3 regions of the Paenibacillus sp. FSL L8-0708 genome follow, and region 1 is predicted to be linked to each of the others. Evidence: predicted binding sites of a transcription regulator. Region 1 holds the regulator's gene; each other region holds the start of a gene.
The links. Region 1 encodes LexA, which represses DNA repair genes until DNA is damaged. Its sites were predicted from a motif close to CGAACATATGTTCG; they were not measured.
Positions count from the first base shown of each region.

Region 2: the regulator LexA is predicted to act here: its motif matches at 2,193-2,206, upstream of NYE58_RS27695 (YolD-like family protein).
Region 3: the regulator LexA is predicted to act here: its motif matches at 10,364-10,377, upstream of NYE58_RS07060 (YolD-like family protein).

Region 1 covers NZ_JBBPBC010000001.1:4,342,323-4,354,601, forward strand. The annotation lists gene metH (methionine synthase) at 1-2,206, opposite strand, end outside; gene NYE58_RS20665 (FixH family protein) at 2,386-2,811, opposite strand; gene NYE58_RS20670 (HAD family hydrolase) at 3,074-3,859, opposite strand; gene NYE58_RS20675 (hypothetical protein) at 3,894-4,415, opposite strand; gene NYE58_RS20680 (DUF896 domain-containing protein) at 4,465-4,674, opposite strand; gene NYE58_RS20685 (LysM peptidoglycan-binding domain-containing protein) at 4,784-5,197, opposite strand; gene lexA (transcriptional repressor LexA) at 5,449-6,075, shown strand; gene NYE58_RS20695 (L,D-transpeptidase) at 6,253-6,591, shown strand; gene NYE58_RS20700 (hypothetical protein) at 6,742-7,122, shown strand; gene NYE58_RS20705 (hypothetical protein) at 7,345-7,923, shown strand; gene NYE58_RS20710 (methyltransferase domain-containing protein) at 7,924-8,700, opposite strand; gene NYE58_RS20715 (MBL fold metallo-hydrolase) at 8,739-9,521, opposite strand; gene NYE58_RS20720 (hypothetical protein) at 9,760-9,912, opposite strand; gene NYE58_RS20725 (DUF5316 domain-containing protein) at 9,942-10,145, opposite strand; gene NYE58_RS20730 (hypothetical protein) at 10,576-11,265, opposite strand; gene NYE58_RS20735 (hypothetical protein) at 11,564-12,064, opposite strand.
Region 2 covers NZ_JBBPBC010000001.1:5,853,271-5,859,807, forward strand. The annotation lists tRNA gene NYE58_RS27675 (tRNA-Leu) at 56-141, opposite strand; gene NYE58_RS27680 (WGxxGxxG-CTERM domain-containing protein) at 301-777, opposite strand; gene NYE58_RS27685 (M15 family metallopeptidase) at 853-1,539, opposite strand; gene NYE58_RS27690 (hypothetical protein) at 1,657-1,821, shown strand; gene NYE58_RS27695 (YolD-like family protein) at 1,818-2,153, opposite strand; gene NYE58_RS27700 (hypothetical protein) at 2,368-2,928, opposite strand; gene NYE58_RS27705 (PH domain-containing protein) at 3,046-3,534, shown strand; gene NYE58_RS27710 (glycosyl hydrolase) at 3,608-5,083, opposite strand; gene NYE58_RS27715 (cytidine deaminase) at 5,258-5,674, opposite strand; gene NYE58_RS27720 (NucA/NucB deoxyribonuclease domain-containing protein) at 5,781-6,212, shown strand; gene NYE58_RS27725 (hypothetical protein) at 6,294-6,443, opposite strand.
Region 3 covers NZ_JBBPBC010000001.1:1,515,833-1,528,111, reverse strand. The annotation lists gene NYE58_RS07110 (glycoside hydrolase family 78 protein) at 1-3,185, opposite strand, end outside; gene NYE58_RS07105 (PKD domain-containing protein) at 3,198-5,456, opposite strand; gene NYE58_RS07100 (hypothetical protein) at 5,464-6,114, opposite strand; gene NYE58_RS07095 (hypothetical protein) at 6,151-6,648, opposite strand; gene NYE58_RS07090 (hypothetical protein) at 6,669-7,049, opposite strand; gene NYE58_RS07085 (hypothetical protein) at 7,065-7,208, opposite strand; gene NYE58_RS07080 (hypothetical protein) at 7,214-7,423, opposite strand; gene NYE58_RS07075 (hypothetical protein) at 7,481-8,350, opposite strand; gene NYE58_RS07070 (hypothetical protein) at 8,362-9,411, opposite strand; gene NYE58_RS07065 (hypothetical protein) at 9,424-9,903, opposite strand; gene NYE58_RS07060 (YolD-like family protein) at 10,066-10,323, opposite strand; gene NYE58_RS07055 (helix-turn-helix domain-containing protein) at 10,458-10,673, opposite strand; gene NYE58_RS07050 (DUF7667 family protein) at 11,113-11,355, shown strand; gene NYE58_RS07045 (hypothetical protein) at 11,352-11,588, shown strand; gene NYE58_RS07040 (lysozyme) at 11,656-12,279, opposite strand, start outside.

The sequences.
Region 1 (12,279 bases):
AGGCTTCGATAATGGTCTCTGGTGGTACTTTTATACCCAAATTAATGATCTGATAACCATTATTGGAGAGGATGATCTCCACAAGATTCTTACCAATATCATGCACGTCCCCTTTTACGGTTGCCAGCATAATTTTTCCTTTAACTGCTGTCTCATCCTTCTGCATAAACTGCTCTAGATGATTGACAGAAGCCTTCATCACTTCAGCGCTTTGCAGCACCTCAGCAACGATCAATTCATTATTATTAAATAACCGGCCGACTTCCGACATCCCTGCCATCAGCGGTCCATTGATGATCTCCAGCGGGCCAGATTTAGTCAATGCTTCATTAAGGTCAGGAATGAGTCCTTCCTTCGTACCTTCAACCACATAGGAAGCTAAACGTTCTTCAAGTGACAGGTTGGAAATCTTCTCTTTTTTCTCTACTTTTTTACCACGGAAAGCAGCTACAAAAGCAGAAAGCGTCTCATCATTCGTATTATAAATCAGTTCCTCAGCAAGATGACGTTCTTCAGCAGGAATGGAAGCATACCGCTCCACTTTCTCTGTATTTACGATCGCATAATCCAACCCAGCTTTTGTACATTCATAAAGGAATACGGAGTTCAACACTTCACGTCCCGCTTCCGGCAATCCAAAGGAGACGTTGCTGATGCCCAAGATCGTATGAACACCTGGAAGTGCTTCCTTGATCAAACGAATGCCGTCAATCGTTTCTTTTGCTGAACCGATATATTGTTCATCTCCGGTTCCTACAGGGAACACCAACGTGTCAAAAATAAGATCTTCTCCTGCTAAACCGTACTTATTCACTAGCAAGTCATAGGAGCGTTTAGCCACTTCCAGTTTATCTGTCGCCTTAATGGCTTGTCCCGTCTCATCGATGGTACCCACAACAATAGCTGCACCATATTTATGAATGATCGGCGTCACCAGCTCGAATTTTTCTTCACCATCTTCAAGGTTAATGGAGTTAATTATCGCCTTACCTTGACAGTACTGCAAAGCCAAATCGATAACCTTAGGATCGGTAGTATCGATCATCAGGGGTACTTTAACCTTTTTCACAACCAGTTCTAAGAAAAGCTTAATATCTTCAATCTCATCACGGTCAGGGTCTTGTACACACACGTCAATAACCTGTGCCCCACTCTTCACCTGAGCACGGGCAATTTCTGAGGCTTCCTCATATTTACCTTCGACGATAAGACGTTTAAATTTACGAGAGCCAAGTACATTCGTACGTTCACCAACCATGTATGGGCGGTTGTCGTTCTCAATATAGATAGGCTCAATGCCTGAAAGTGCAGGTGGATGATTACCTGTCAGCGGGCGTGGAGGATATTCAGAAAGTGCTTCCTTCATCGCACGGATATGCTCTGGTGTCGTTCCACAGCAACCCCCTGCAATGTTCAGCCAGCCTTTTTCGGCAAAGGCTGCAATCTTGCGAGCTAAAGAATCTGGAGATTCATGATAATGTCCGTTCTCATCCGGCAATCCTGCGTTTGGATAACAGCTCACGGCTGCGGAGGAGATCTCCGAAAGCGAACGAATGTGATCCCGCATAAACTCAGGACCAGTCGCACAGTTGAGGCCCATAGAGATAGGCTTCAGATGTTCTAATGAGATATAAAATGCTTCAATATTCTGACCTGCCAATGTAGTACCCATTGGTTCAATTGTTCCGGAAATCATAACCGGCAACGTGATGCCAGTCTTTTCAAAAGCATTACGAATACCAATACTTCCAGCTTTAACGTTAAGTGTATCTTGAGAGGTCTCCAGCAGCAAAACATCTACTTTACCGTCGATCAATGCCACTGCTTGTTCCTCATAGCTATCAACTAACTCTTGGAAAGTAACGCCTCCAGTTACTGAGAGCGTTTTTGTTGTTGGACCCATAGCCCCCACGACGTATCGCGGACGGTCAGGTGTGTCATATTTGTCTACTGCTCTTCGAGCCAACTCTGCTGCCGCTAGATTGATCTCACGTGCCCGCTGAGGAATATCATATTCAGCTAGCACAACAGAGGTTGCACCAAATGTGTTAGTCTCAATGAGATCAGCCCCTGCTTCGAGGTACTGCTCATGAATCGTCTGAATGACTTCTGGGCGTGTTAATACCAGCATTTCATTACAGCCGTCCAGCTCATCGCCTCCAAAATCTTCTCCAGTAAGAGGCACCTGTTGGATCATCGTGCCCATTGCGCCATCAAGGATCAAAATCCTTTGTTGTAAGCTTTCCTCAAGTGTATATTTAGCCAACTAATAGTCCCCCCAGTAAAACATTAGAGTAAGTTTAGCAGAATAAAGGAATTTCGAAAAGCCTTCCTTTCCACTCTGCTTTATCTGTTATTGCTCAGTAACCTTTGCGAACCTTTGAATCATGGTTTCACAGACAGCTCTTTGCTAGGCATAGAGTGCTGTGTCCGGGCTGTCACATGTGAAGTGACATTATATTGTCCTTCCTTTTCAAGGGTCCCTTCTGCTTGATAGACTCCTTTACCAATTAGCTTTCCCTTAAGCTCTATTTTCTGTCCCTCATCATTTTTATTCACAATTTCGAACAGAACCTCTTTTGCATCATCTACTGCCTCGTTATCTTGGGTCACCACAGCTTCAAAGGTTACCTTTTGATTTACAACAACTTCTTCAGGACTCCATTGTAGTTCGACTTTGATAGGTTCCATAGACATGTTCATATTCATGTTATGTATTTCTGAATGCTTGGTTCCATTTGAAGAACATCCACCTAGTACTAGAAGTGTTGCACCTAATAATACAGCGACTAATTTCTTCGATCTCATCATTTGGAGCCCTCCCAATCATTATCGAATAATAAAAATCTACCAATTCATGTTATACATCTCCATCTATTATACACATTATTATTGGTTTTTCAGTATTTTGCATCAATTCCGCATTAGTCTTGTGACTTAAATCATTTACTTAAAAATCTAATGAAATCCTTATGTTAGTATGTATGTACAGAAAAGCAGCGAGTTTCTTAGGATCTCAGAAACTCGCTGCTTTTATAAAGTCTTTATGTTGGAGCTAATAGCTCTGTATATCTTACAAGGATTGAACTAGTGGAAGAAGTTCCTCAAGGTGATTGATTTCATGATCCGGATGAATATCAAGACTAGGTGCTCTACCTTTTCTATTAATCCAGACCGTGGTCAACCCTGCTGCCAGCCCCCCACGGATATCCGTTGTCAGCTTATCGCCGACCATAACCGCTTGCTCAGGCGTTACATCAAGAAGCTCTAAAGCATGCAGGAAAATTTCCTTATCCGGTTTGCCTTTACCAAAGCTTCCGGAAATCACAATATGATCAAAGAAAGGAATTAACTCTGGCACACCATCTAGTTTCTCTTGTTGCAGTGCAGGACAGCCGTTCGTAAGTAGCAAAAGCTTCACTTGACCCCGTAACTGTTCCAGTACATGCATTGTTTCTTCATAGATGTATGGACGTTTTCTGCGCTCTGCTGCGAATTTAGTTGCCAAGGTCTCAGCTAGTGCTTCGTCTTCCACCCCTAACACTGCAAGTCCGCGACGCCAAGACTCTTTACGATATACCGGTGCAAGCTGCTCCAATTGACGGAATTCTGGCTGTTCACCTGCCGTAAAGTTAGCCCAGAGTGCTTCATAAGGATTAATTCCGATCATCTTTGTAAATGGGAACGTCTCATAAGATTCATACAAGCTACTTGCTTCCTTACGAACTGCAACTTCTAGTTCTTGTGGATCAATCGTATCCCCGGCGGCTTCACAAGCAGAACGAAATGCTTCTTCGACGCTCCGATCATCCCACAGCAATGTATCATCAAGGTCAAATAGTACAGCAGAAATTGGCATTACAGGTCTCCCTCTCCCTTTAACTGGTCTAGTTCTATTCGTGAACTACTTCAATGTTGTGAGCTTTAGCAAATGCTTCTAATCGTGTACTCATCGCATTAGTATCATAGCGATTCATAAGTTTTGTGAAAATCCATTTCTTACGTTTCCCTTTGTGCTTAATGACTACAGCTCCACGCGAAAGGGTGATTTTCTCAATATCTGCAGCTGGAAGTCCGCGTTCGCGATTGAATTTAATAGTGGACAGTCTTGCTTTTTCCACCTTCAAGTACGGACGACGGAAGAACAATAGCGCTGCCAGCAAATAGTACAGTACTACTCCCAGCCAATTAGCCAGCATGCCATTGCCTTTGGCCTGATCAATAGAACCAACTACCCAAAACATAGTGCCAAGTATCACTAACACTACCGGAAATGCAATGTTGCGACCTTTAAAGACTTCGGCATTCTGGGTAGGAGATTTAGAGGCATAAATCGTATCCTTGCCTTGTTTCTTTCTTTGCTTGTTGATTTGCTGTGTGTTGCGTTGAACCATTCTTTCCCAAGAACGGGCCATGTGCGTTCCCCCTAGTCATCCTGAAATATCTATGAAAAGGAACAGCGAGCTAATGTTTAAGCCCCTTGTTACCTTGTTCATGCTCATCGTTATCTACTACTTCAATAGTATTTAATTGTGCTCGGAAGTTATTGCGGATATTCCCCAGGTAAATTTCACGAAGCTTGGCGCGTTCCGCCACTTCCTCTTGATTAAGGCCTACGCTCTTCTGTTTGCGTGCCAATTCGTTAATTCGCGCGACCAACTCATCAATATTCAATACTTTCCCTCCCCCTATAAATTAATTCTAACTCTGCCATGAGAAAAAGAGCTTGTCAAGGTCTACTCCCTGCAAGCTCTACTGGTCATTCTATTATGTTCTCAGAAAATTAATAAATAGGTAAAGTAAGTATGTCTCCAGCGTTAATTTGACTACTCTTAATCCCACTTGAACGTTTAATTCCTTCTATATAAACAACTGTCTTCATATCAGCTGGTTTATTCTTAAGGGCAATACTCCATAGTGTATCTCCACGTTCAACCACAATCCGCTTCTCTTCCTTCATTATAGTCGTCGATCCTGCAAACACATTTCCCACTACTGTTAGGCCAGATAATACTAGCACGAAAATCAATATTAACTTAATAAAGAAATCTTGACGGAACAACGAAATCATCCCTCCAAGCAAACGTTCCGTTATCTCTTTCACCTTAGCGGAATTACGGGCAACGTCATTATGTCCTATAGATTCAACCACTGGGGCCTTGTCGTAGATGCTGCGGTATGTACTGTATTTTAGCATAATCATCATCCTCCAAACACTTGTTCTTACTTTCGAATTTATAATAACACGAACATGTGTTTTGTTCAATACTATTTCAGAACAATTGTTCTCTTTTTTTCGAGAGACTCAAGCGGTTCATTTTATTATCATTTGTCTACCATTTTTTAACTCTAGCAGATTAATATTTATAATAGTTAGAACTTATGTTTGTGCGAACGGTAGTTCTATGTTATAATTTTCCCAAACATTACTATATGGGGTTGATTCCAATGTCAAAGATTTCAAGTCGCCAGCTGGCGATCCTGGAATTTATACGAAGCGAAGTCCGCAGCAAGGGTTATCCACCTTCCGTCCGGGAAATTGGAGAAGCTGTTGGCCTTGCTTCCAGCTCCACAGTTCACGGTCATTTGGACCGGCTTGAGAAGAAGGGACTTATTCGTCGAGATCCAACGAAGCCACGTGCAATAGAATTACTAGGCCAAGAGGATTCAGAGAATGTTCACCAATTCGCGCAGACCATCTCACGGATTCCTGTCGTAGGTAAAGTTACCGCCGGGGTACCTATCACTGCTACAGAGAATATCGAAGACTACTTCCCACTTCCTACTCACTATGTAGGTGACAACAAAGTATTTATGCTGTCTGTCATGGGTGATAGTATGGTGGACGCAGGCATTATGAATGGTGACTATGTGATTGTTCGCCAACAACAAACAGCGGACAACGGAGATATCGTTGTAGCCATGACCGAAGAAGATGAAGCAACCGTTAAGACCTTTTACAAGGAACGTGATCATATACGGCTTCAGCCGGAGAATCCAGCTTATGAGCCGCTTCGCCTTAATCGCGTAACTATTCTCGGAAGAGTCATCGGATTGTTTCGAGATATCCACTAAGTATGCACTTCTAACATAAAAGGCTGTTCCGCATATGCGGAACAGCCTTTTTTCTACGTTTTTTTGCTTTCCAACCACTTACGAACAATTGTTCCCAATGGCTAAAATGGCCATTTTCTATGAATAACCCTTTAGGCGTTCTGCTCATATCCTAATTAGAAAGGAGTGTTGCGTATAATGCCCAACTACCGAATTATTGTAGATCTGACCCAACGAATGTTATATCTTCTGGACAATGATATTGTGATTAGAGGTTTCCCTGTCGGCATCGGTAAGATGTTAACCCAATCCCCAGTGGGTGAATTCACTATTATTAACAAACAACCCGACCCAGGGGGTCCCTTCGGTGTTTTTTGGATGGGACTGTCTAAACCACACTACGGAATTCATGGAAACAATGACCCTTCCTCCATTGGGAAAGAGGTGTCCCACGGCTGCATCCGGATGTACAACGAGGATGTGTTAGCACTCGCTGCTATTGTCCCTATAGGCACACGAGTAACGATAAGAAATTAAATTCGAATGGAGGCTCGGCAACCCCCAAATCACATTAAAAAATGGGGGTCATTACATAAGTAAGTATTTTTTCATTAGCATACTAGGAGTTTGGTGATTATATGTCGAATATTGTTAACAGGATTGCAAATTGAAAAGGATGTGTTTAGTTTGAATAATTCAAAAATTAGAACCCTCGTCGATTTTAAAGTCGATGCACTGGGTAAGCTGTCCGGTTTACTTTTAAATGATGAACAAGCTAGTGGAAAAAAAGTGAATTTGCTCACCTCTTTTGGCAGCATTCAGGGAATCGTCTCTCCAACCGTCTCCAACAAAGAGGATGTATTTGATTTAAAATCTTTGATGGATGATGTAATTGTAGACGAATACATATCTTATTTGGGAGCAGAACACCCTGATAAAAATTTCAGCTATAACTTTGTTGTCCTCAATGACGTTACTGTAAGACCTTATGCTAGTTATGGGACTCCGATCGAATACAAACAGCTGATTGTTTATACCGATCATATCACTGCCTTCAATTTTCTATAGGTTTACATAATCACCTTAAAAAGCACCCTTGCAGCAACCCCCAATTTTGCATCATTTGCAGAATCGGAAGGTTTCTCTGGGTGCTTTTTTTGGGTTAATCGTGAAGCCTATCCTATAATTCCACGAATTTCCCTTTTAAAAGATACTAGTGGAGATCATTCAGGCATATCTTTCAATAAGCAACAATTTGAGTCTAATGAGATAACTAGGAGGTGTGATTATATGCTGATTTTCCTGATGTACTTATTTGCTATTTTAGGAGTTGTTTTAATTCTAAGTGCCGCCATTATAAAATTGAAAACGCTATCTGCTTCATCTGAAATTTCTAAGCTAGTTAATGCGACCTCATCTTTTAACATCAGCTTCACCAAAACATTCATTCCCCCCAATCAATCTCACTTGATCGCACTTAACGAGCCTAATAAAAAATTGGCAATCGGTACCAAAAATCCGAAGAGTAACAAAAAAGCAGTAGCAAAGCTATACTCTTTTGATAATGTAATGGGATCCGAGATTGTGGTTAACGCACTCACCCTTTCAAAAGTATCCAAAAGACATCAAAACAGCAAAACTACTGCAACAAGTGCAGATATTAACATCCTTAAGGACACCGATGAAGAAGCTAATGTGATTGAAGAGCTTACGCTTAAAATATATATGAACAGCAAAGAAACGCCTGTGTATTGTATCTCCTTCTTGCCGGGTTTATTGCCTATTCGACAATCCGACAACCAGTACAAGGAAGCTTTCTCCCAAGTACAGCAATTGCATGCACTGTTCAGGTCAATCGTCTCTGAATAATTAAGTTGCTTTTTGCGCAATAAGATGTGTGAAAATAGCAACGTCCTTGTATGGAGATAAACTGCTTAACTTAAGCTCTAGCTCCACCATTTCTACATGCCATTGCTCATCCATTTTTATTTCATTATCCACAATATATCCGTAGATATTATGTATTCCGTATATACTTCTAATCTCATAACCACACTCCGCGAGCCATTCCACTAATTGATCTTTTGTATAGATGGTAATGTCTGTTTGAATAATGCCGCTATATTCCTGCGTGTTTCCAATACTGTCTATAGCCCCCATAGGATCTTTATTCATAATGGCTTTTTTCATCACTTTTGCCACTGGATTATGAGTTATAAGAGAAAGCATTCCGTTTTCATTTTGTTTTTTACTAATGTCCATTAACAATTGTTTTGGATCATCGAGATATTCAAGCACATTATGGCAAAAAATCCAGTCATATCCGTCCGCTAATACATCTGCATCTTGTAGCGTTGCCGATCTAAAGGCTATGTTAAGACCGTCTTTACATGCAGACTCTTGCGCAATGACTATCATCTCTGGAGTCGGATCTATCCCTGTAACTGTATAACCTTTTTTTGCGAATTCACGACTGGTTATCCCAAAGCCACAGCCGATATCTAAAATAGATTTTGCCTCATCAGAGCTGCAGTGATTGTCAATTTGCTGCCAAGCGGAATGATAAAACAATCTCCCCCAAGGCATTTTAATGTAGTTTAAATAGGAATCTATTGATTTAGTAAAAGCCTTTGATGTAGACGCCATATCGCCATACCTCTCATTTGTTTTCGACATAGAAAAATCTAAAATTGCACACTAAACCCATCAAACTGGTGAATGCCCGTACCATGTGCTACTACCTTTTTCTCACGTAACTCACGAACCGCCTTTTTGACCTCTTGTAAAATAGATGGATCTAAACCCAGTGTATTATGAGAACCGAATACTTGGGTAACTCCTGGAATTTCCGTAATCTTTTCTAAGGATGCCACTAAATCAACCGGACTAGTCGAAGGGTAAAAGGCATAGATTGGCGTAACGTCATACAATAAATCACCTGTAAACAGATATCCGTTGGCATGATCAAAAAGGCTGATATGACCTGGCGAATGACCTGGTGTGTGGTATATTTCTATTTTGCGCCCGCCTATGTCGAGCACATCCCCTTCTTGTAAAAGAGCTGTTGGTTTCCCTTGAAAAGGTATGTAGGTGTTAGGATCAAAGGTTTCAGGAACAGGAAGGCTGATGTCCCGGCTCATATCTTTACGAATCTGGGCAAGGGACAAGCCTTTTATTCCGTTAATCAGCCAATCCGCATCCTCTTTATGTACATAGATTGTCTCGAATTGTCCATGACTGCCAATATGATCTGCATGCACATGCGTAGTTATGACAGCGATAGGTAAATCCGTTAACTGATCCGTTATTCTTTTAATATTATCAATACCTAATCCCGTATCAATTAACGCGGCTTGTTTTTGCCCCAAGAGTAAAAAAGAATGCACCTTTTCCCAATGTCCATATTCACTGATTGCATAGGTGGTCGGATCAATTTCCGTTACTGTAAACCAACGATCTTTAATCAATTACGCTCCCCCATTCCATTTTTCCCTTACATGCTCTTCTCCCTTACAATAATCCGCCTGTTCATCTGCTTGATAGATTTCTTGATAGGGCAAAATGTTGATTTTGCCTGAGTCTGGATATTCGCAAATATCTATTCCCTGGTTCGTTCGGAGATCCAGATACCTGCATGGTGCATCGGAATGATTATAAAGCTGGTGCGCCCCTTCCGGTCCCATTTCAAAAAATATTACATCCCCTTCAGTAACCTAAAGATCTGATATCAAAAACCAAATGCTTGGAACCCACCATTTCAGCTAATCTTTCACTCGTATGCCAAGCAAACTCTGGGATCGGAGACTGTTTTTGAGTAAATGAGACCGTATTTTCATTAAAAATCTTCACCATCTGCAACACTGCTCCTCCTTATGCTGTTCGTTCAATTACAACAAATAAAGAATCCCAGCTATAGCTAATGAAATAAGACCACCTAAAGCGGACCAATTAGCTACTTTGTTTTTAGCTTTACGGTCTCGCTTGGATTCCGAATAAAAGTTACCTCTTTGTTGTGTACCTGTCGTGAAGGCTCCAACACATATACCTGCAATTATAAAAAAGCCCAATCCTATGTAAATAAAAATTTGCATGAACTTACTCCTTCCCAGGAAAGAATTAGTTATCTATATATAAGATATTTTAACATTAAATCCCTCTACTACGTGCCATGACTTTCGGACCCAGATGACGCTATTTGCTAATTTTCAGCCTTTGGAGCATGGTTTCGGACTCCAGTGACGTTATTCCTAAGGATGAGGCTCATATTGAGTGTTTTCAATGCCAATGGCGACTATGGAGTCCTTTATTATCCCAAATGTAGGGTAAAGCTTCATATAAGGTCTACTGGGTCCTATAGCGGGCTCATACGCGAAATTTGCAACCTCAGCAAACGGAAATTGGCGTTCGAATGAAGTAAGGTACCAAAAAAGAAGAAGAAGAAGTGTGCCAACAACCATTTTTTTGATTATGGTTATGGCACACTTCTTCTACTCCATACAACCCCTTCGGTTCTGTTTACACTTAATTCCCTTCAAGTTCAAGTGTTGCAAGTGAAACCATCACCCAAGGTGCAAACTTATTCGACGAATCCCCCTTAGGATTGTGTATCCGAAAAAGAAAAGCTTCCCCCGCCTGATTCTTCCAGACCATATAATCTTCTATCCCTTTATCACCAGTTGCCTGCAGATATAGTTCAGCAAAACCTAGAGGATGTTCAATTAGTTCCCCGCTATGGTCGTTTGCTTTGCCAATTGCAGAAAGCTCGGTTTGTCCCTGCTGCTTCAAAGCTGTAAGATCGTAATCGGCAGGTAAGTGTTTAATTTCGGCATAATAGGTTGGATCCTCAGTTAATGATAAACGACCAGACTGTGAGTCTAGTGTGAAACCCTGAAAAACATACAGGGAATATCCATCACCTTTCCCAAGTGTACCTTCTTGCCCTGAGACCCCTCCCTCCTGTTCACCAAATGCTTTGGTCTTTGGCCGATCGGATGTTAGAGGATCAGTGGCCTCCGGACTGGCGGACTCCTGCGCCTCCATAGAAGGAGTAGCAGAAGGTTCAGGAGTGCTTGTAGCTTCAACAACTGGCATTGTTGCTGCACTTGACGCTGTAGGTTTTGCCTCGTCTGTTGTTTTATTGTTACTACATGCACCGAGAATTGAGGAAGACAGAAGAATACTAGTAACTGTAGTTAATATTATTTTTTTCATTACGCACCTCCTTATTACTATATTAGTTATTACCCACATGAGTGACGTGTCCTCTTATTCTTCAAACCTTTTCTCAATTTTATTGCTACGGATTGAAAAATTTCAAACAATCGACTCGTTCTTATTTACAGCTATGGAGTTGTGCTCGAAATTCAAATTGTTCTAGGACGGTTCGGGCACCTATTATTTTAAGTTCAGAGAGCAAAATAAAAAAAGCCTCAATGGGCGTGTCTATATAATTATTAGTATCAAAAAAAGAAGCACCTCAATCTATTATTGAGATGCTTCTTTGCTAAAATTAAATACTGTAATCGTAATGAGAAAAGTTCAAACGATACTGCGACATAGAAGTAAAGTTTGGATTGTCTACAACAACATAAATGCTTGCTCCAGGTGGAAGTATAATATTACTAAAAGACTGAGTCTCCCAAGTTCCCGCTTTAGCAGTATATATAGGTCCCAGTTCACTGACGCCGTTATAACTAACTATCACACCTGCTCTTGTGGGACCATTACCACTATACCCTCCCACATTAACTACAATTCTTTTGAAATTTGCTGATGTATTTGTCCATTTAAACCAATCTTGATCGGTAGCACTTTGGATGAACAGATCAAAAATTTGGCCGCCATATTCATTAGGTGTTATTGTTATTGCATTCGCTCTACTATCGCCAACTCCAACAACATAAGGAGTGATTTGGGACGTTGAACTATTCTCGTCAGCAAATGCGGAGGCCGATGGAATCAAAACTACTGCTGCAACAAGAAGTACAGATAGATATTTTTTTATTTTCACTATGCTTCCATCCTTCGATAAGATAGTTAATCGGCCGATTACATTTTAATATTATCATTCTTTAGAAAATATACATATAGTTCATAAGTTTCCAAATTATTTAATAGAATATCGCAAATACTGTCCTTTAGTGTAAATATAAAATGAAAAACGTCTATTTCTGTTATTCGACATCTAGATATACATAATTGTGCAGGATTTTATATCCAAAGTTA
Region 2 (6,537 bases), 1.5 Mb from region 1:
CCCAAGCTGTTTCAAAAACCAAGGTTTTTCGGAAAAAACCCTTATAAATCAAGGATGCCGAGGACGGGGGTCGAACCCGTACGGTACTCACGTACCGCAGGATTTTAAGTCCTGTGCGTCTGCCTGTTCCGCCACCCCGGCATATTATGTGTTGAAGCTTCATACGTTGTTCACATATAACGCGACAAGAAATATAATATCATGAATATCGATAACGCGCAATCCTTTTTCGAAAAAAATTTATTCACAATAAAAATAACCCGTTCAGCCAGAACCGATACGGGTTATTATAAACGCGGATTATCTACGCTCGTCACTTCTGCTTCTCATTCCGGCAAGACCCAAAAGTCCAAGCAGACCGAGCCAGCCCCAATTAGATCCTTTGTTAGTTGCAGCATTCGTTGTTGTACTAGTTGCACGGTATTTGCCGGTCTGTGTGGTGTTGGTTGCCGGGTTGACAGTGCTGTTGGTTCTGTAGTTATTTCGGGTGTCATTGTAGTTATTGGTGTTGTAGTTGTTAGGTCTGTAATTATCATCGATGCGGATCTTATCTTTCATAATGCTCTCATGCTGATTCAGCGTTCCAGTGGTGCCGTTCATTAAATTGCCTTCCGTGTTCATCATCCGAGTGTGTTCCGCAGTCCCATCCATCCCGGTATTCGCGGCTGGGATACCGCCCAATGCTGCTGATCCCACGGCATTTGATGCATAGCTAGCTCCCATTAGACTCATTGATAATACAGTACCGCATGCAAGGCTTGTTATCAGCTTGTTCACAGTGTTATGCCTCCCTTTAAGGTTAGTTATCACTGATAATTTCCCCTTGGACGGCACTGTCTATGCATGGTGGTTTTACTCTTTTACTACATTAACTGTCTTAGTCACAGCATCATAAGTAACCTTTGCTCCAAGCGCCTCAGCCAGCGCACGTATGGGTACATAGGTTGTTCCGGTATCGAGAACGCCATCGGTAAGCTTGCGGCCGTTTAGGTTAATGGTCACTGTAACGTCTTTGTTCACCTGATCATCCCCTCCGGTAATCTTTTTTAAAGCCTCTTTGGCTTGGTCCGTCGTTGGACGTTTACCTGCCCGAAGTTGATCTATAGTTAAACCGAAAGTCATTTGCAGATGTGAATAATCTTTAAAAGAGGTCCAGTCCCCGCCCCATTCTAAACCAAGCCGCTTAGCCTCCTGTACAACCTCTTGCCAATCTGCTGTCTTATCCTTATCACCATCACGATTGATATCCCAAGAAAGGCTAGTGCCATTCGGCAGCAAAAGCGCAAAATCAAACGCAAGACCATAATTATGATAGCTGGTACCGCCTTTAGCGTTGGTAACTATCGGTCCTGGTTTGCTTCTACCCTGCGCATACAAAGCATTTTGCTCAGCAATGGTCCGTAGACCCTGAGTAATAACGATAGGGACTCCTCTCGCATGGCTTTGCTGAATCAAAACATTCGCACCTGCCGCCAAGACAGGATGAAGCCCGACCAGACGCGCCGCGGATTTTTCCCTCAATTGCTCCAAAGTCAGCATAGAATCACCCCTTTGGTATATTCAATGATGCCTTTGCCCTATTTGCCTGTACCCCTGTCCCCCTTAGGATGATTTCCACAAAAAAGGACAAAATATTTAACGAAAGGTGGGAGACATATGGATATTCATAGCGATAGCTATAAAGTTGCAGCCCTTAGTGAACAGGAAGAAGCACTGGAAATTATTCGGAATGCTGAAGCTTCCATTGCACATCTGACCGGTAATCCTACCGTTACCTTAATCGCTTATGAGAAAAGCGAAGGCAACGGTTCTCAGCATTAAACGATGTAGACCTCGACAATATCATCCACATCGATCCACTTCCATTCCTCCGCCCACTGCAGCTTAAACTCACGCGAGTGGGTGTGAATGGAAGTCACAAAACCACTTAACATCGTATTTTCAAAAGGGTCAAAAAGAACAACTGTCACTCGTACATGACTCCGCAACGACAAAGCCAGTGTACATTCAATCTCCTCCAGCTTCTGCTCATCCAGAATAGGCTTGATGCGGCGCAGCGTTTCCCGTTCATCTCTTATAATTCGTATCTTATGCTCCGGCAGCATCATGCGGCTGCTTTCCCACAGCCCGTTTTTCTCCAGCTTTTTGCCCATGGTAACCCCTCCTTAATTATATATCTATTCCTCTAAACACGAACGTATGTTTGTATTATATCCGCATCTTCGCATATTAATCAATAATCAGGAAAAAGATACCTTTTTAAGGGTTACTCTTTATTCAAAAGATGTATATTAATGTATATCTATTCAAGATAAAATTCGCAGCAAAAAAACGCTGACAGATAAACTGCGCAGCGCCTGATTTGATTTATTCTTGAACAACGTCCCCAGACTCTGAGGTAGCCTGACCTTCGGAGTCTATAAGTCCTGTTGCTTCTCTTGCCTCGTTAAGCTTGGAAATACCGAATAACATCGCTACATCAGCGTTCTGATTCAATTCATTAAATTGCTCAGCCGTAACGTTTGCGGAATCAGCACCTTGAGAGGCCTCTTCTTTTAAAGAATAAGCACTTTCAAAGGCAACTTTAGACTCTTCGAGCAACTTACGAATGTCTTCAGGCAAGCTGGAGGAAATTTTTACTTTCTCGGCTTGATTCGATAAATCTGTTGCGGTACTCTGGAATTGCTTAATTTTCTTCTCCAACTGCTTGTCCGTGAGTTCTCCTGCTGAATAACCCGCAATGGCTTCGTTGAACTCCGCTAAAGAAGTTTTTCCTGACTCTTCAAGTTTAGACATTTCATTGTAGAAGTTTTGCACGGTCTCCTGCACTTCTTCCTCCGTGGCAGGTGCCGATGAAGTTGAATTATTGCTGCAGGCGCTAAGGATGACAGTCATCATCAGCATTCCTATTAGTAAAGCTTTTTTCATTATTTATCCCTCCACTTAACAGGATAATGTCGGTTTGTGTAAAGCGCAAATGAAATATATGTAAAATGACTGTTATGTTATAATTATTTTAATTGTGATCAGGAAAGGAGAGTATTTATGCCTTATTGCACCACCTGTGGAGCGGAATACAAGCAGGGCGCTAAATTTTGTGGAGAATGTGGAACCAGCCTTGACGGTACTGCTCCAGTAACCGCTCATCGACCAGCAGTAGATAATCATGTCATTCAAGAAGTCGTGCTCTGGAAAGGCAAACCTGCCGGCATCTCGGATCGACTCAAAGGAATCGTAGGACTTAACACAACTTCATATACCATTACAAGTCAGCGTATTATGGTAAAGACCGGACTTATCGGTAAAAATGTTGAAGAAATCGAATTGCTGCGCGTACGCGATTTATCCGTAAAACAGTCTATCATGGACCGGATGCTTGGCATTGGATCATTAACTGTATTTTCTGATGATGCCTCAGCGCCTCAGCTTCTTTTTCGAAAAATCCATGATGCCCAAACCGTCAAAGATGTTCTGCGCAAAGCCGTTCGTGACGAGAAGATCGCCAACAACATTAGCTACCGCGAGCAAATTTAAGACGTTCATACGTAAAAAGGCCCCGGAAAACCGGGGCTTTTTGCTTGCGCTTGCACACTTGAAGTACTCTTTTTTAAGGAAGATAAAATGCCCCCGCTGGGATAACCCCCTTGATCTGGCTCGGACTCTCCCACTGCAAAACAACCCGGGCGTCGCCCGCATTCTCATAATACTCCACCTTTATTTCATACGGCTTACCTGCAATCAGGTTTATACTCCCTTTTCGTTCCTGGCCGCTCTGATTCACCCAACTATCAATGACTAGCCCGCCATCAATCCATACCCGTATCCCATCATCAGAGTAGGAATAAATGGTATACACCTCGCTAAAAGCAGCCGTCAGCTTCCCACTCCACCGCACAGAGAATGCATCTACACGAATGGCAGGATCAGGTGAACCTTGTCTCCATGAAAAGTTAATATTGGCATCCGTTCGCAACAGTGCAGGCGTGCCGCTAAGCGTCATGTTATTGTAATATTGGCCACAGAGTCCACTCTCCAGCACACTATCCCCGATAGCAGCGAAAGCGGCGGCCTCAGCAGCATACTCCTCTCGTGTGAATACCATTTTGTCGTTCATAAAAGCTTTTATCACAGCGTCGGTATTCTTCTCATAGAGGAGTTTCCCCCAGGTCAGCTGATAAGACCATTTGGGCTGTGTTTTGGACAACAGTTCAGCAGACGGAAGCTCTCCATTCTCACCAATCGCAATCAGCTTGCCACGACCCAGATCCCATAAATTATCATAATGACTAATCTTGAAATCCGCGTCATAAATGTCGAGCGCCAGCACATCTACCTTATCACTGCCCGGATAGTATTCTGCCGGCTCATCACACCACTGATTTTTTGCGTTTGGACTCCAAACCCACAATAAATTATGCAGCTTATGATAATTGGTAAAACGATCGAACATAAGGCTCCACAATGCAGCGTAATTGCTCTTTTGCCCCCACCAAAACCATCCACCATTCATTTCATGATACGGCCGCCAAAGTACAGGAACCCCTGCGTCATTAAGCTTTTTCAGCGACAGGGCTATCTTATCCAGATCAGCTAACAGAGCATTATACTGGGTGGTACCTGGGGTTATATATTTATCAAAATCAGCATTGCTTAGGCTCGTATTTACATTCCCCCAAGTTGGCGCTGTCCCCGGTAATGCAGCGTGATAACACATCGTTACAATCCCGCCGGCCCTAGACCAGCGTATCGCACTGCTGACGACCCAATTCCGTTGATTGTCAATTAGAGCCTGTGACTGATTATTGATTGCTCCCAGCTCGTAGCCATGCAGCGCAGCATATGCCCCGCTGGTATTTTTAAGCTTCTCCATGAGCTCGTCTGCACTTTCCAAATAATCATGTTGGCCGCTTATCACACCCTTTCCCTGCAAGTAATAGAGGGTATTCAGCAATAGCTGAGCCGAGGACGACAGCCCCGAATCCGCCGGAGCCATTTGTAATCTGCGAAAAGCCATCTGCCACTGCACATCGCCCACGAACCTTGATGCTGAATCAACCATCTGACGAATAATCCGCTGCTCCATCTATTCTCACCATCCTTTTAAATCTTTTTAAGTTATAGTATGGGGACAATAATGACATGAACTCAGCGAATGGACATGAAGTTGTAAAATAAGTTGGGACGATATAAGGAACTGCTGAATAAATTCACGGCTCAACAAAAAAAGGAGCTCCGCGGCTCCTCATTACTTTTTTTCTTATCTCGTGTACCTTAAAGGCAATAGCTCAGTGATTTCATATTTAGCTAATCGGTCATCCTCCGATACAATTATCTTGCAGTCTATTCCATAATCCGCAATTAACTCTCGGCACATGCCGCAGGGAGAGACTACTTTAATCTCTTTTTCCTCGCTGTCTGGGTCAGAATGCCTTACCGCAACAATCGTATCAAATTCCTTATAACCTTCGGATATCGCTTTGCCAATCACCATCGCTTCTGCACAGACTGTAATCCTCCCCATGCTGGCTTCCACATGTACCGCTGTAAAAATCTCTCCTGTTTTAGTACGAAGCGCTGCACCCACATGGTGCCGTCCCCATTCATAACGCCTGGTAATTATATCTTCGGCAGCCGTAATAAGCGTCTGATCCTCAATGGTAATTATGTACTCCATATCCAGTTCCGTCCTCCTTTATTTTACCTAATTATATTAAATCGCACTGAATTATGATATAAGATATACTATTTTAAGTGCCAAAAAAGGAGGAGCAGATTTGAAAGTGAAAAAATGGATCTCCAGTCTCATCATTGTTGCATTACTTGCTTTGGCTAGTTACTGGTTTGAACAAAACGGAGAGCCTACAGACCCCTCGTCTCCATCCGATTCGAGTGTTGTTCAGCTAACCTTCCCATCAGACCGCTATCCTGAGACCGCCAAACATATTCAGGATGCCATTGCGAAGGGTGAATCCGCCACATGTACGATTAACCGAGAGCAGGCTGAAGAGAACCGTAAAGAGTCCTTAAAAGGGATTCCCACTAAAAAGGGGTATGACCGGGATGAATGGCCAATGGCTATGTGTAAGGAAGGCGGCGTTGGTGCCGACATTGAATACATAACGCCAAGCGATAACCGCGGGGCAGGAAGCTGGGTTGGCAATCAGCTGGAGGATTATGCAGACGGAACCCGGGTAGAATTTATGTTTAAATAACGGTCTGTCTGACCAGCCCCAGGCAATAGAATAGCCCCACCTGGCATTCGCCAGATGGGGCTACACTGCACATCAGCTAACTTAGAATAAGCAAGCTTTAGTGATGATAACCAGCAAGATGAAAAGTACCAGAATTGCTCCTGTTGAAGTCCAAGGACTACACACCGGACCTACTGATGCTGGACTTACTACCGGACCTACGTTACAACCACAACCATGTTCCATTCCCATTTTCAATTCCTCCTAATGATTAATGACTACAGCACAAGATATGTAAAAAGGAGATAAGCCGTTTGGGCGAATTGGCAAACAAATGCCAATCACC
Region 3 (12,279 bases), 2.8 Mb from region 1:
TCATCTTGATAATCCCACTTGATGATTGGTGTAAGCGTACTTGCGATCATGGGCTTACTTGAGTCAGTACTTGTTGGGTACGTTATCGTTACGGTCGGTTTACGGTTGGCTACAGTGATACTCAGAGATAGCTCTCGATACAGTCCTAGAGAATCCGTAACGGTTTGTTTCAAGGTAAAGACGCCATTTGAGGTGAATTTCTTCGTAAATTCAGCTTGAGTACTAGCCAATCCTTCCGTCCCGTTAGATGATTTCAAATCATACTTATGGCTGATCGTATCTCCTTTTGGAAGGTCTGGATCCGTCGCTTTGCTCTTGATATTTAGAAGATCCGTGCGATAAATCGGCTCTTTGGCAGCATCTCTGCCTGTATCCGTGATAAGTGTGAATCCGGGCTGCGGCGGATTGTCGATGATAAACGTTTTTTCGTTAGATATTTCTGACCAGCTTAATTTGGAATAAGCCCGCCCATATACGGTGAAGTATTCAAATCGATTAAATGTATGGTTAGGGAGTTGATACTGCCGCAGCTGACCTGTGGTGTCAAGGTTTTCAACTGTCTTAACTAAGAGTCCGTCTTTCGAAAAAAATTCTAAACGGTACTTCTCCTGCGGATCACTCTCTGGGTCTGTATAATTCCATTTAATTAATGGATCTCCTTGTATTTCGGCATCTATAACGGATGGATTGGTTACGGTTCCCGCCGGGGTTATCAATGTCATTGAGGGCGCTAGATTTTTAGTAACACTCACCTTCAACGTAGCTATATTAGACTTATCACCGATCTGATCGATAACCCAGTGTTCCAATGTATAGATACCGGACTCAGGAAAATTAACATCAATACTAGGAGTTCGAAGCCATTGCGTAATGCCATCACTATCCGTTACTTTCCAGAAGTATTGCAGACTAGCGATGTCGGAGGGATCTCCATCCTCATCAAAAGATGTATATTGTCGGGTATCATATTGGAATACTGCCGATGGACCATTAATAGCAGCTGTTGGAACATGATTTTTAACAGTAAATACGCGTGTTGCATTGGAACTTAAAGCTCCAATACTTGAGGGATTAGGTACATCTGTTGCCTTAAGGCGCATTTCCCATCCTTCTGATATAGCCTGCTGCGGTGAAATTCCGTTTCCAGCAATAAGATCTCGTATCGTCAAAGATTGGTTGCGGTTACTGCCAGCATAATAATAAGGACTATTGCTGAGTTTGGCGTACCATAAATAAGCAAGCGAATCTCCATCTTCATCAGGCTCTGGTGTTAGATTATCCATTGTAATTACAGTGTCTCGATATACTTCAGCTTGCATGTTAAATGCTGCTGCGGGTGGGTGATTAATCACTTGGACATTTTGGCGATACCAATCTGACCATAAACCTCGGTTGTCATGCACTTGTAAACTAATTTGATAATTACCGATCCCAAAAGCTGCGATATTAGGTGGCGTTGTAGCTCCACCCCAATGCTCCCAAACTTTGTTCCAACCGTCTTTGATAACCGTCCAGTAATACACATCTAATGGATCATTATCCGGATCAAACGATTTGTCTGTTATGGTAGTAGCTTTACGATAGGAAACAATATTAGGATCAACACTAAATAACGCTACGGGAGGTAGATTACCTGCAGCCCCCACCGTCCTTACACACCAGTCGCTCCAGACCCCCAACCCATTTTCGCCATCGACATCACGTACTCTAAGGCGTATGTCATATTGTACAGAACTCGGTAATTGAGCTGGCGGTTGACCATCTGTCCATATTTCAGAATCAGTTTTTTTATACTGCCATTGCCAAGCTATAAGTCCCTTATTAACAGCCGTGATGTGGTCCAAATCGTAGGAACTATCTGTTAGCAGAAGAGATCCCCACGCCAGTTTGGCAGCAAACAATGCAATTGGCTTTCGATGAACATGATAGGTCATTGAAGATAAATTATCTCGGCTCCATAAACGATAGACATCGAATCTGTCATCGTTTTTAGGATTATCTCGTGCTTGAAAGGTTGCGTTATAGAGTCCGCTATATGGAAAGGAGGTATACCTTTCTGAACGCCATAACCCACTATCCGAAATGATACCCATCGAATTATCGAAGAAATACGGGTTATGGTCGTATCTATAGCGTTCTTGATATTTAGAATCTCCTTCATAGTCCTTGTATGTGGTTGATAAGTCTATAGGAGTGTTAATCAATATAAAGGATTTATTCCTAAGCCTATAGGATACATTAACGACCAACGATTTCTCATCCTTATAATTATAGGGATCCACAACCTTGATAATGATATTGTGTCGTCCGGGAGGAATTCCGTCTGCCAAAACATCTATTGGGATGGAAAACCATTTATTATTCAGTGCCTGTTGGACATTGACTTGTTTATAGAACACATTAGGAATTTCAGCACTAACGACTAGATCATTATTGTCCACATCTCGAACATATCCTTCGATATTCATACCACTGAATCCTGGCTCATTCAGTAGCTGCTGCTCGCTTGGTGTAGTCACTGTGAGCGTAGGTGCTGAATTTATTACTAGAGGTATGTTATCCCAATCATAATATACGTTGTTATGCCAACCATTCATCCATTCGTTAGGTTGGTGTTGCGCATCACTTGCTCTTAGTGCGACTTTAAGGGCTTTTGGAATGCCATACTTCGCTGGATAAGCATAACTTTCATAAAAAGCGGTTGTATTTCTATCAAGGTTAAACTGAAGACTATCCGAACTTTTCACAGGTGGCATTTCTTCAATTCTCCATGAGGCATCAGTAGCATAATCAGTATTACCACTTCCATCTGTCCTGTACATATAACTGTAAATATTAAGAAATCTAGTACGCTGCGTATCATAGTACCAATTAATATCCCCTGATGTTAAAACTACAGGCGCATCAGGTACATAATCGTAGCGCAGTATTCTTGTTGTTAGATCAAAAGTAATATTGGTTAGGGTAATAGCAGGCATATTCAAACTTAAAGATCCTATATTCCCCATAGCTGGCTCCCAAGGAGTTGTTTTATTAAATCCTTCAAGACGGATATCCATAAAATTGATGATATTTGGGTCACCTGTCGCCTCTACCTTTGCACTCCCCGAATAAAATTCAGGGAATGAAAGAAGTAGTAATACAAGGGCCATAAACGTTGAAATTGTTTTTTTTAATTTCTGCATCTCTAATCCTCTCTACCATGACCAATCGACATCAGGTGCCTGATTTTTAACCGTGAAGATCCGTTCGATCACATTTTGTGTAACTTCTGAATCTATGGATTGCCGATCAGCCTGCGTCACAAACTCCTCGATGGTCGGCTGGCCAAACTCTTCAAATACAGTTAGTCTTACTTCGTATTTTCCGACTTCCTTTACCTTGAGATTCAAACGATCTAAATTCTGATTATTAAAAATAACCCATGGTTCACCCGAAAAATTTCCGTTGTTATCAGAATCGTAGCGGTATTCCCAAAGCCTTCGAGCCACCATATCTTGGTCTGGTGAGTACGACATATCATCTATTGATAGGGTCGCTTGATTACCATCTGAAGGATTGCGATACACTGTTCCAGCCATCGTAAAGTATGCAAAAGGCTTCTGGTCTGGAGCTATGTCAAAAGTTGTTTCGTTTCTCGCAGTTAGCCCTAATGTATTCTCCACATAAATGGTTGCTTTATATTTCCCTGGCTTCTTGAATAGCACATCTTTGCTATATACTCCGTTCAGCGATCCGCTATATTTAATATCAGAATTCGTTCCACCTGATACGGCTGTGATCGTGAATTTAGTCTTAGCATCTATTAATGGGTAGTGGGTCGGGCTACTAACGTAACTTTGTATGATAACCTTTCGATTTTGCTTTAATGTACCATCTACCCTGATAGATGCATCTGGTTTTGGCTCAATGACATTAACCTCAGTACTAGTACTTCCAGTCATTTTGTCGTCGTCCATTACAGTCAAAGCAAGTGTTTGTTCCCCCAAATGGTCTTTATCATACCAAAGCGTTCCCCTTGGCAAAGTGCTCAATTCTCCCTTAGCATTAGGCGTATCCCAAAAGTAATCCGTAATATAACCATCGGGGTCATACGACCCTGCTGCACTGGCTACAAACTCTTGTCCTGCTTTTACAGTTTTGGGTGCATTTATAAGAGCTACTGGAGGTTTTAACTCTCTTGGTAGTTCTGGCGGTGATGTCGGACCTGGAAAACCTCCTCCCGGAGGATCTGAAGTTGTATACACTCCTGCTTTGACTGTAAAAGATTCTTTTAACAAGTCGAACTTACTTCTTTTGGTCACGACTTCATTCTTAAATCTCACTACTATACTTAGTTCGTACTCTTGACTATAGTTACTTTTACCTGCCACTTTCTCCTTCGGAATTTCAAACTTGAAAGTTTCGTTTGCCGTTAGAGTTTTGCTATACACCTTTTTTGTCTGGAGTGAACTGTCATTACCTTTCTCTTTGGCATAAAAAATCCATTCTGAAATGTTCGAAGTATCTTTATAGGATAGAAGTTCACCTTTCAAAGCGATTTTAACTGGTACATTCTTATTATCAAACTTAATTGGGTTTGGATTAGGTTGTTCTAGAATTGCGGAACCTGTGAGTGTAGCTTCATCTGGGAGACCGTATTCAAAGCTGACTGTTCCCCCGTAGCTGTAGGTGGTTACTTTGGCGTCAGCCTTATAATAATAATGTGTGTAAGCATAATATTTCCGACCTTCTGCTTTTCCAGTTAAACCCGTATTATCTTCAGGGTCCCAAGGTACCCCTGCAGGAATCATATAGTTCAAAATAATTCTTCCATTTTTAAACTTTGGATCTTGAGCATAAGAAGATTTCTTAACAACATAAGATTTTATAGTAGATTGAATAATATCTTGAGAATCAATAACTTCCGTCTTCGATCCGTTATACCACTTTAGGTATTCATTTTTTTGAAAAGGTCCTGCAGTTACTACCGTTGTTGGTGGATTCTTAGAGGGATAACCATCTGCAGCAGCTACGTCTTTTGTCTTCATTTGATCTTTGTATTCATCGTACTCGTTGATTTGCCATCTTCTACCGTCTGAGTATAACCATATTGAATTGTATATTTCAGACTCATAAAGCGACTCAAAAGAAGCTCTATAACCCTGAACCTCTTTTATATACTTTTGATTAGATACTCCCTTTAATGTAACCTTAATTTTCCCATTCTCAAGAGAAAGGTTGGTTTTTTCGTTAGATCCACTATATTTAAAAGTACCTGTCTTAACTGATGAACTAGATACTCCACTAGGAAGTTCCAGATAAAAGTCCTTAGCAGCATTGCTTGATCCTTGCAATCCTGTAGTAATAGGAACAGCAACCGAGATCAATTTCATCTCAGCTGCTTCTACTGAAATGGTTGTCATTAGGGAAGTGAGTAGCATAATGCATAGACATGAGATGATTATTTTTTTCATTCCTACTCTACTCCTGTGAGTTGACTACAAATTTCTCGTCAAATTCACCGCCATAGAACAAACGAATAACAAAGTATCTAAAGTCTTCCTCATACAAATAAGCTTGGTAAGTACTTAATTGCTCACCTGGCTTAATGGTGTAGTAATAAAAGGCTTCCTTACTATTTAATTTTTTCACATTAGCTTTGGGCCAAATTGTATCTAATTGAGATTTACCCTGTAAACTTAACGTCCATAATTTCTCACGATCATTCAATGATCTTTTCACAGTGTTTTTGCTGTTATTCTTAATAGTAATTTTAGTCCAAATAAAATACTTTGGGTTACTAACAAGCCCTCCAAAAGAATCATAATCATATTTCTTCACTAGATTTTGTGCATCTTTTGACTTGAAATCATAAATCATAAACTTCTCAAGCGTATAGCTAAGCCCACCTGCCGTAACCGTAACCGGCAACTCCAAATCCTTTTTCAAACCATATTTACTTAAGTTATCCCTCATAATAGGTACTGGTGTAGCAGTAGGTTTTGCTGTAGCTGTTGGTGTAGCCGTGGCTACTGGTGTAACCGCTGCTGCGTTAGTAATCACGTTCTGCCCCAATACCATGCTAAATAACATTGTCGTAGTCAAAGCTGCCCTTACAATGGTCTTCTTCATCACTGAATCTCTCCCTTTTCTTTAATTGGCTTTTTATTACTTATTGAACTTATACTCCTGAACTGCTGGTACCCTGATGGGCTGTTGTGTTTTGGATCTGGAGATCAGAACCGGGTGCTCCGTCTCAATGACGGCAATAACCGAAGGACCTGCGATGTATTTGGTTATGCCATATTCGCTATCCTCGTATAAAAGTGGAAAAGTCACGCCATCGGAATCGTCAATAATATCGAATTTCACAATTTTCACTTGTGTCTTAAAACGACTGCCCCCTTGGGGGGAAAGGCCGCTATCAAGGCCTAGATTGTTCTGTAGGGTTTGCTGAAAAGTATCGTACGCATCTTCGGGATCTATAATCAGACGACCACGAGTCAATTCGGTCTCATCTAATTCCTGTGCGGCATCGTGAACAGCGATATTATTTGCGTCTTTTAACATGCTGCGCAGCTGGTCCCACTCCTGATTCTGGATCTGAAAGAACCAGGAGTAGATAAAGATCAGTAGGACAAATGCCAGCTTAATAATGTAATCCATAAATTACGCTCATCCCTTAGTCAATCGAGATACTCACTCATAATTGATCCATGCCCATAATATCGAGTCGGCTGCGAAACCGTAGAAAAATTATAAGGAAACAGATTTATCCGCGGCGCGGTTACATACACATCAATTCGTTGCTTTCGCTCTTGAACGGTGTCTGTACTGCTAGTAATTTCTATCGAAGCTTCAGCAAATCCAATCGCCTTCAGATTTGAAATTACTTCATTCCGCATAGAAGCTGTAACCATCCCCTCTGTTGCTGCTTTTTGTGTGATATAGGACGTATTAGCTTTGACCTGTAAATCTAGCAGATAATCTATGTAGGAGAAGATAGGCTGCAGGATAATAAACAGGACTAGCCACATGAACAATGCCCGGAGGACGGTCTCCTTCATTAGACACGCCTCCTTCTAATACTGTTCCACTTGCTTAGTATGTGAGATGATATCGTCCTGACTGCTGCCGATCATATGCGTAGCTACCGTGACAAACATCCCCGCAATTACAAAGCCAATGGCCAAAAACATAGCGACGGAAATAGAGTCTTTTTTCATCTGACTTATACCGAAACGTGAGTCATGGACATAGTTAGTGCAGTCTGGCTGGAATCCAGCGGTTGAGTTAGAGATACCCCCGGGATCGTCGGTCTATTATCATCGGCAGCATTAATCACGTCACGCACCAGAGGAATCAAAATGGCAATTACGATGGCCACACACAAAAAACCGATAGCGATAAACAAACCTGTAGAAATAGCATCTTTTTTCATTGTTAATTTCTCCCTTTTTATTTTAGGTTTTAAAAATAAGGTTGAATATACAATTTTTCACTGGAACATGCCGACTCCATTAAAATTTCCTTTGATTAGCAAAATGTACTGCATCGCCATCGCAACGATCATCAAAAAAGTAGCAATCGATGGAATAACATTAATAATCGTCGATAGATCACCGATGAATGACCATTTTTTTAAATACTGATCGCTGGAGATTTTGGAGATAATCTTGCCTTGTTCACGCAAATAGTTTGCAGCTTCCGTGTCATCATCCATACCTTCTGTAGCCAGTAAAATGGACCGGATGTCATTAATAAAGTGATGGTTATCCGGAAATTTGGCACAAAACCATTCAATCGCCCCCTCCACACCCTCATCTACTGCCCGTTCTGACAGCTCATACAAGTCCTGACGTATATATTGAAAATGTCCCGCTGTACTCCCACAAAAAGCACCAAACTGCACATATCCGCGCTTACGTAGGCGATTATTCTCATAGAGGCGAATGAAGGAGATCAACTCGCCATCTTTTTGAATATTCGTCTTTTGGTGAAGCCACGCCAACACCCAACCAAGCGGAAGATAACGCATCGGACTGCTGATTACGAGAATAAGTAGAGCAATTAGAGGGTCATAGAATGAAAAAGGAACAGATCGGATGAAATTGCTGACGACTTGGCTAATTAAATAGATGATTGCCGCTGAATAACGAAATAGCGTAACTTTTCGAGCTGAAATTGATAAACCACATTCATTCAATAATTGCTGAAATCTATCACTCTGCACGCGTTCACCCAGCGCATTCCACCGTATGCCCAGTCGGACAAGATATCGTTCCTGCTTACAGCTGCTGCTCACAAACACAAGTAATGCGATATACACGATCCCGATCACTGTAATTAGTAGTAATAATCTATCCATAGTTCATCACCTTAGTGGTAGTCCAGTTTGGGCCTGGCAAGAATAGTACTGATCACAAAAGAGATAAAAAGGCCGGAGACGATCACCATCAAAAAGGAAAGGCCTACCTTAGTTTCGAACTGCAGTTGAAAATAGACATCGGGCTTCAGCATATACATAAAGGTTCCAACCGTAGATACCAGCACCAGAAGATTCCCATATAAGCCAAGGCTGATCGCATCTCTACTTCCTGCTTTTACAGTCAAAATCGTCTCTCTCTGCTGCTCCATAGAACGATTCAACAGCATTAGCGAGCTTTTTAAATAACGGGTTCCCTCCTTCTCGGCATAGAGCAAATCTGATATAAACTCTAAAGCGAAGGTGGTGCCAATCGCGCTGGAGAATCTCCCTGCCTCCTCAACAAGCTCCTTCTCATTACTGTAATTAGAAAATGCGGCACCTAGCAGCTTCAGAGGGCTCTTTAGTACATTTTTATCCGTAAGAAAATCCGCTGTCCGATCAAGGATCGAATCTACCGACAAATGTGTGAATTTGGTGGAGATTTTGACTACATCGAGGAGATCGTAGCTTCCATGTACCTTCCGCTGTGCATAGATGTATCTCATACGAAAATAAGGAATCGTCGCAGATATTACAGCTATAAAAAGCGGAAATCTCCACGCCCCCTGAATCGGCTGTCCCTCATTAAAAGTAATCCCCTCCAAAAAAGGATTGTTAAAACGCAACCTACCAGGGAGCTCACTAAGCGTCAGTAGTCCTGATAAGAAAACCGCAATAAACAAAATGGCTGTACGCATAACAAAACGCATAACGCTAATGCCCGGTTCATACTTCCGGTGTACGAAATAGAGAAGCTTGTCCAGATGGCGGTAGAGCCACAGCCTTTTTTTAACCGAGCTGACTCTTTTGCCAAAAATACTCATCTTATGTTTAATTCGAAAATCCACTTTCTGGACTACCTGCCGTAAATGCCTTTCGATGAGCAGTTTGGTGAGTAACCACAGTCCCCACGCAATCCATAAATGAAGGACAAAACGAAAAATATACAATAGTAAATCCATAGCTGCACCTCCTCACTCATTAAGTACTATCTTAGATTTCAAGCTTTCTTTAAGCGGCTGATCCATCGGCTTTGTTGAAGCAAGTCGTCCCAGCTCTTTTTGGACAATCTGCGTAGCCTGCGCATTTTTCTTAGTCATTTTCAGCATCAGATTTTTCGTCAGCTTGTCATTGTAAGACCAACACATTTCCTGCGGCTCCCAGCGCATAAGATCATTAGCAAACACTGAATTTCTATCCTCTTCGTAAAAGATTTCTGATATTCGCGCCAGCCGCTTCTTCCCGTTCGGAACACTCTCCAAAATAAACACTAGCTCGCATGATTTCAGCGCAGAGATCAAATGCCCCTTAAGACTCCCGCCAATTCTTGTCGACACAGCAAACGCACCTTGATAAGGAATGTCCTCCGAATCCACGGTGTGGAAGGTTCCGGTAATCCCGTCGTATCCTTTTTCCCCACTCCACAAATAAAATTCCCACTCGTTATAACGCATCTCTGTCGTAGTATATTTTCATTTCATCCATTATTTATTTTATTTTCATCGTATTAATTGCACATTTCATTCGCAGATTTTGCAGATTTTAATTCTCAGTCCAGATAAAAATAATATCGTTGTGGGGAAACTGTGGGGAATAAGAAATAAAAAGAACCGGCTTTATTCAGCCGGTTCAATGCCCCATATTTCAAGAAAATTTATTTTGTGCAATCCTTGATTTTCAGTCTGAACATGAACCCTACGGGTTGCTGCATCCAGCTTCACAATTTTCCCCGTCACTTCACCCATCCTGAACACAGTCAGTGTGTTCGTGCTCTTGCTATTCAACGCTTCCTGGAGACTCTCGCCCAATTCTTCTAAACCAAATTCATCATGTTTAGGTAGCATTGAATAATTCCATTTTGCATGAATTGTCATTTCACATCACCCTTTCGAACGTTTGTTCCTGTATTATACACGAATAAACGTTCGCATATCAATAGTTTCGAAGTTTAATGGGCCGGAACAACGGGTAAGGAAATTTTTCCTAAGCAGCAAAAGAGCCATCCAGGTTATCCCTGCGGCGGCTCTGCTATATGCTCCAATATATCTCCTACGCTTACGCCCAGGAACGTACATAGCTTGTCCAATGTGTCCAAATCAACGCGCTTAGAAGTGTCGTGATACAGCCCGGATACGGTATTGATCGCCAAGCCCGTTCCACGGACCACATCCCTTACTTTCAGCCGCTGCCGCCCTAATATCTCGCTCAAGTTATTTTTGATCATGTACAAACCTCCTTGAAATGAATATACACTAAATAATCCAAAGTATCAACAAGTTAATATTTTGTGTTGACTTGTGTATTATGAAGTGGTATATTTATATCAGGAAGTTGATACAAACCACTTCCGGAAAGGAGAGAAAACATGAAAGATTGGGTACAGCTCCTTACAGCAATAATCCAGCTCATTACCGCAACATTGCTGCTCAAGGACAAAAAGAAAGGAACCAAAAAACGCAGCCACCGCGGCAAACGTAAATAGGTTCCCGGAGAGTAAGGGTAGTGGCCCTTACTCTCCACCCAATCATAACAAAATGGCAATCGGAATGCCAATACAATAAACAGGAGGAATTAGTCATGCTGAATGTAATCACCTGGATTGTGATCGTGGCCGCACTGGTCCTGTCGATCGCCGCACTGTTTAAGTCTCGGGGGCGGCGCTAATGCAGCCCGCACACCTGAGACTCGCGGAGCTGTATCATCTGCACAAAGCCAGAGGGCTTACAGACGCTGAAGCCTTGGAACTGTGGCAATGTCTACAGGTCAATGCTCAATACTGCTGGGATTCCCTTATGCTGCGGCAGCTCACCAATTTGGCGGTGACTACACGGGACGACGATTGGTTCAGGGAGATAGGACGTCGTGAGGAAGCCCTACGGCTGACAGGGAGGGCGCCCACGTTATGAAATGGGAAGACTTGAAGCCTGGTATGTCGGTGCGGATCGCCAAGGGACACGGCAGTGGATACGGCGGACGGCGAGGGCGGATATTGGCAGTTGGCACGTTTGAAGGAAGCTTGAAGCGCATCGGCGCGCTGGTGGACATTGCAGAACCGCTTCTCGTGGTTATCGAGCCTGAAGCGCTGGAGGAAATGCCGGAGGATCAGTTGCCGCCCGGTTGGGAAGAGTTTGAAGTATAACAAAAAAGCCCTACCAACCATTTATAGGTTAGTAGGGCTTTTACGATTACACTTTATATGGGGCTATTTATTTCTTGGCAACAATAAACGACAGCCAGGCAAGCTCCGATGTCGTCAATGTCTTTTTGTCGATCTTAGTTAACCAAGATGTGTCCGAGATCGTACCAGCTGTCAGGAGCGCCTTAACTTGAGTGCTTAGCATTGTCCATTGATAATTAGTCAGTTCCAAAGTGTCATCCTCCTTGGTATTTTCGGATTCTTTGATTGATACGTCTGCTTTATTGAACAGATCGAGCTCCGCCTTACGCCGTCTTACTAGACCAGCCAAAACATTACCGCCGCCTTTGTTGTACTTAGAAATGTTCTGAGCGATCTCTGTTATCGTCCGCCCTACGCAAAGTTTTTTAAGGCTGCCGTTACCACAGTTGTAGCAAAAACTTGTAAGTGCATCAAATTGATTTTGATTGATCCATGATGTAACCGGCACATAGACCGGATCATTAACATATGCCTCGTACTTTGCCAAATCAGATACAAACATGCTGTCAGCCTGTGCCTGAGTGATGGTCATGCCCTCTTTCACATCCGAACCATAATGCCCCCAACCGATGGTCCAATATTGTTCGGTCGGAACCGGCTTGTACGCTTTCAATCGGCAGCCCTCAAAAGACTTGATAAGGGAAATTCCCAC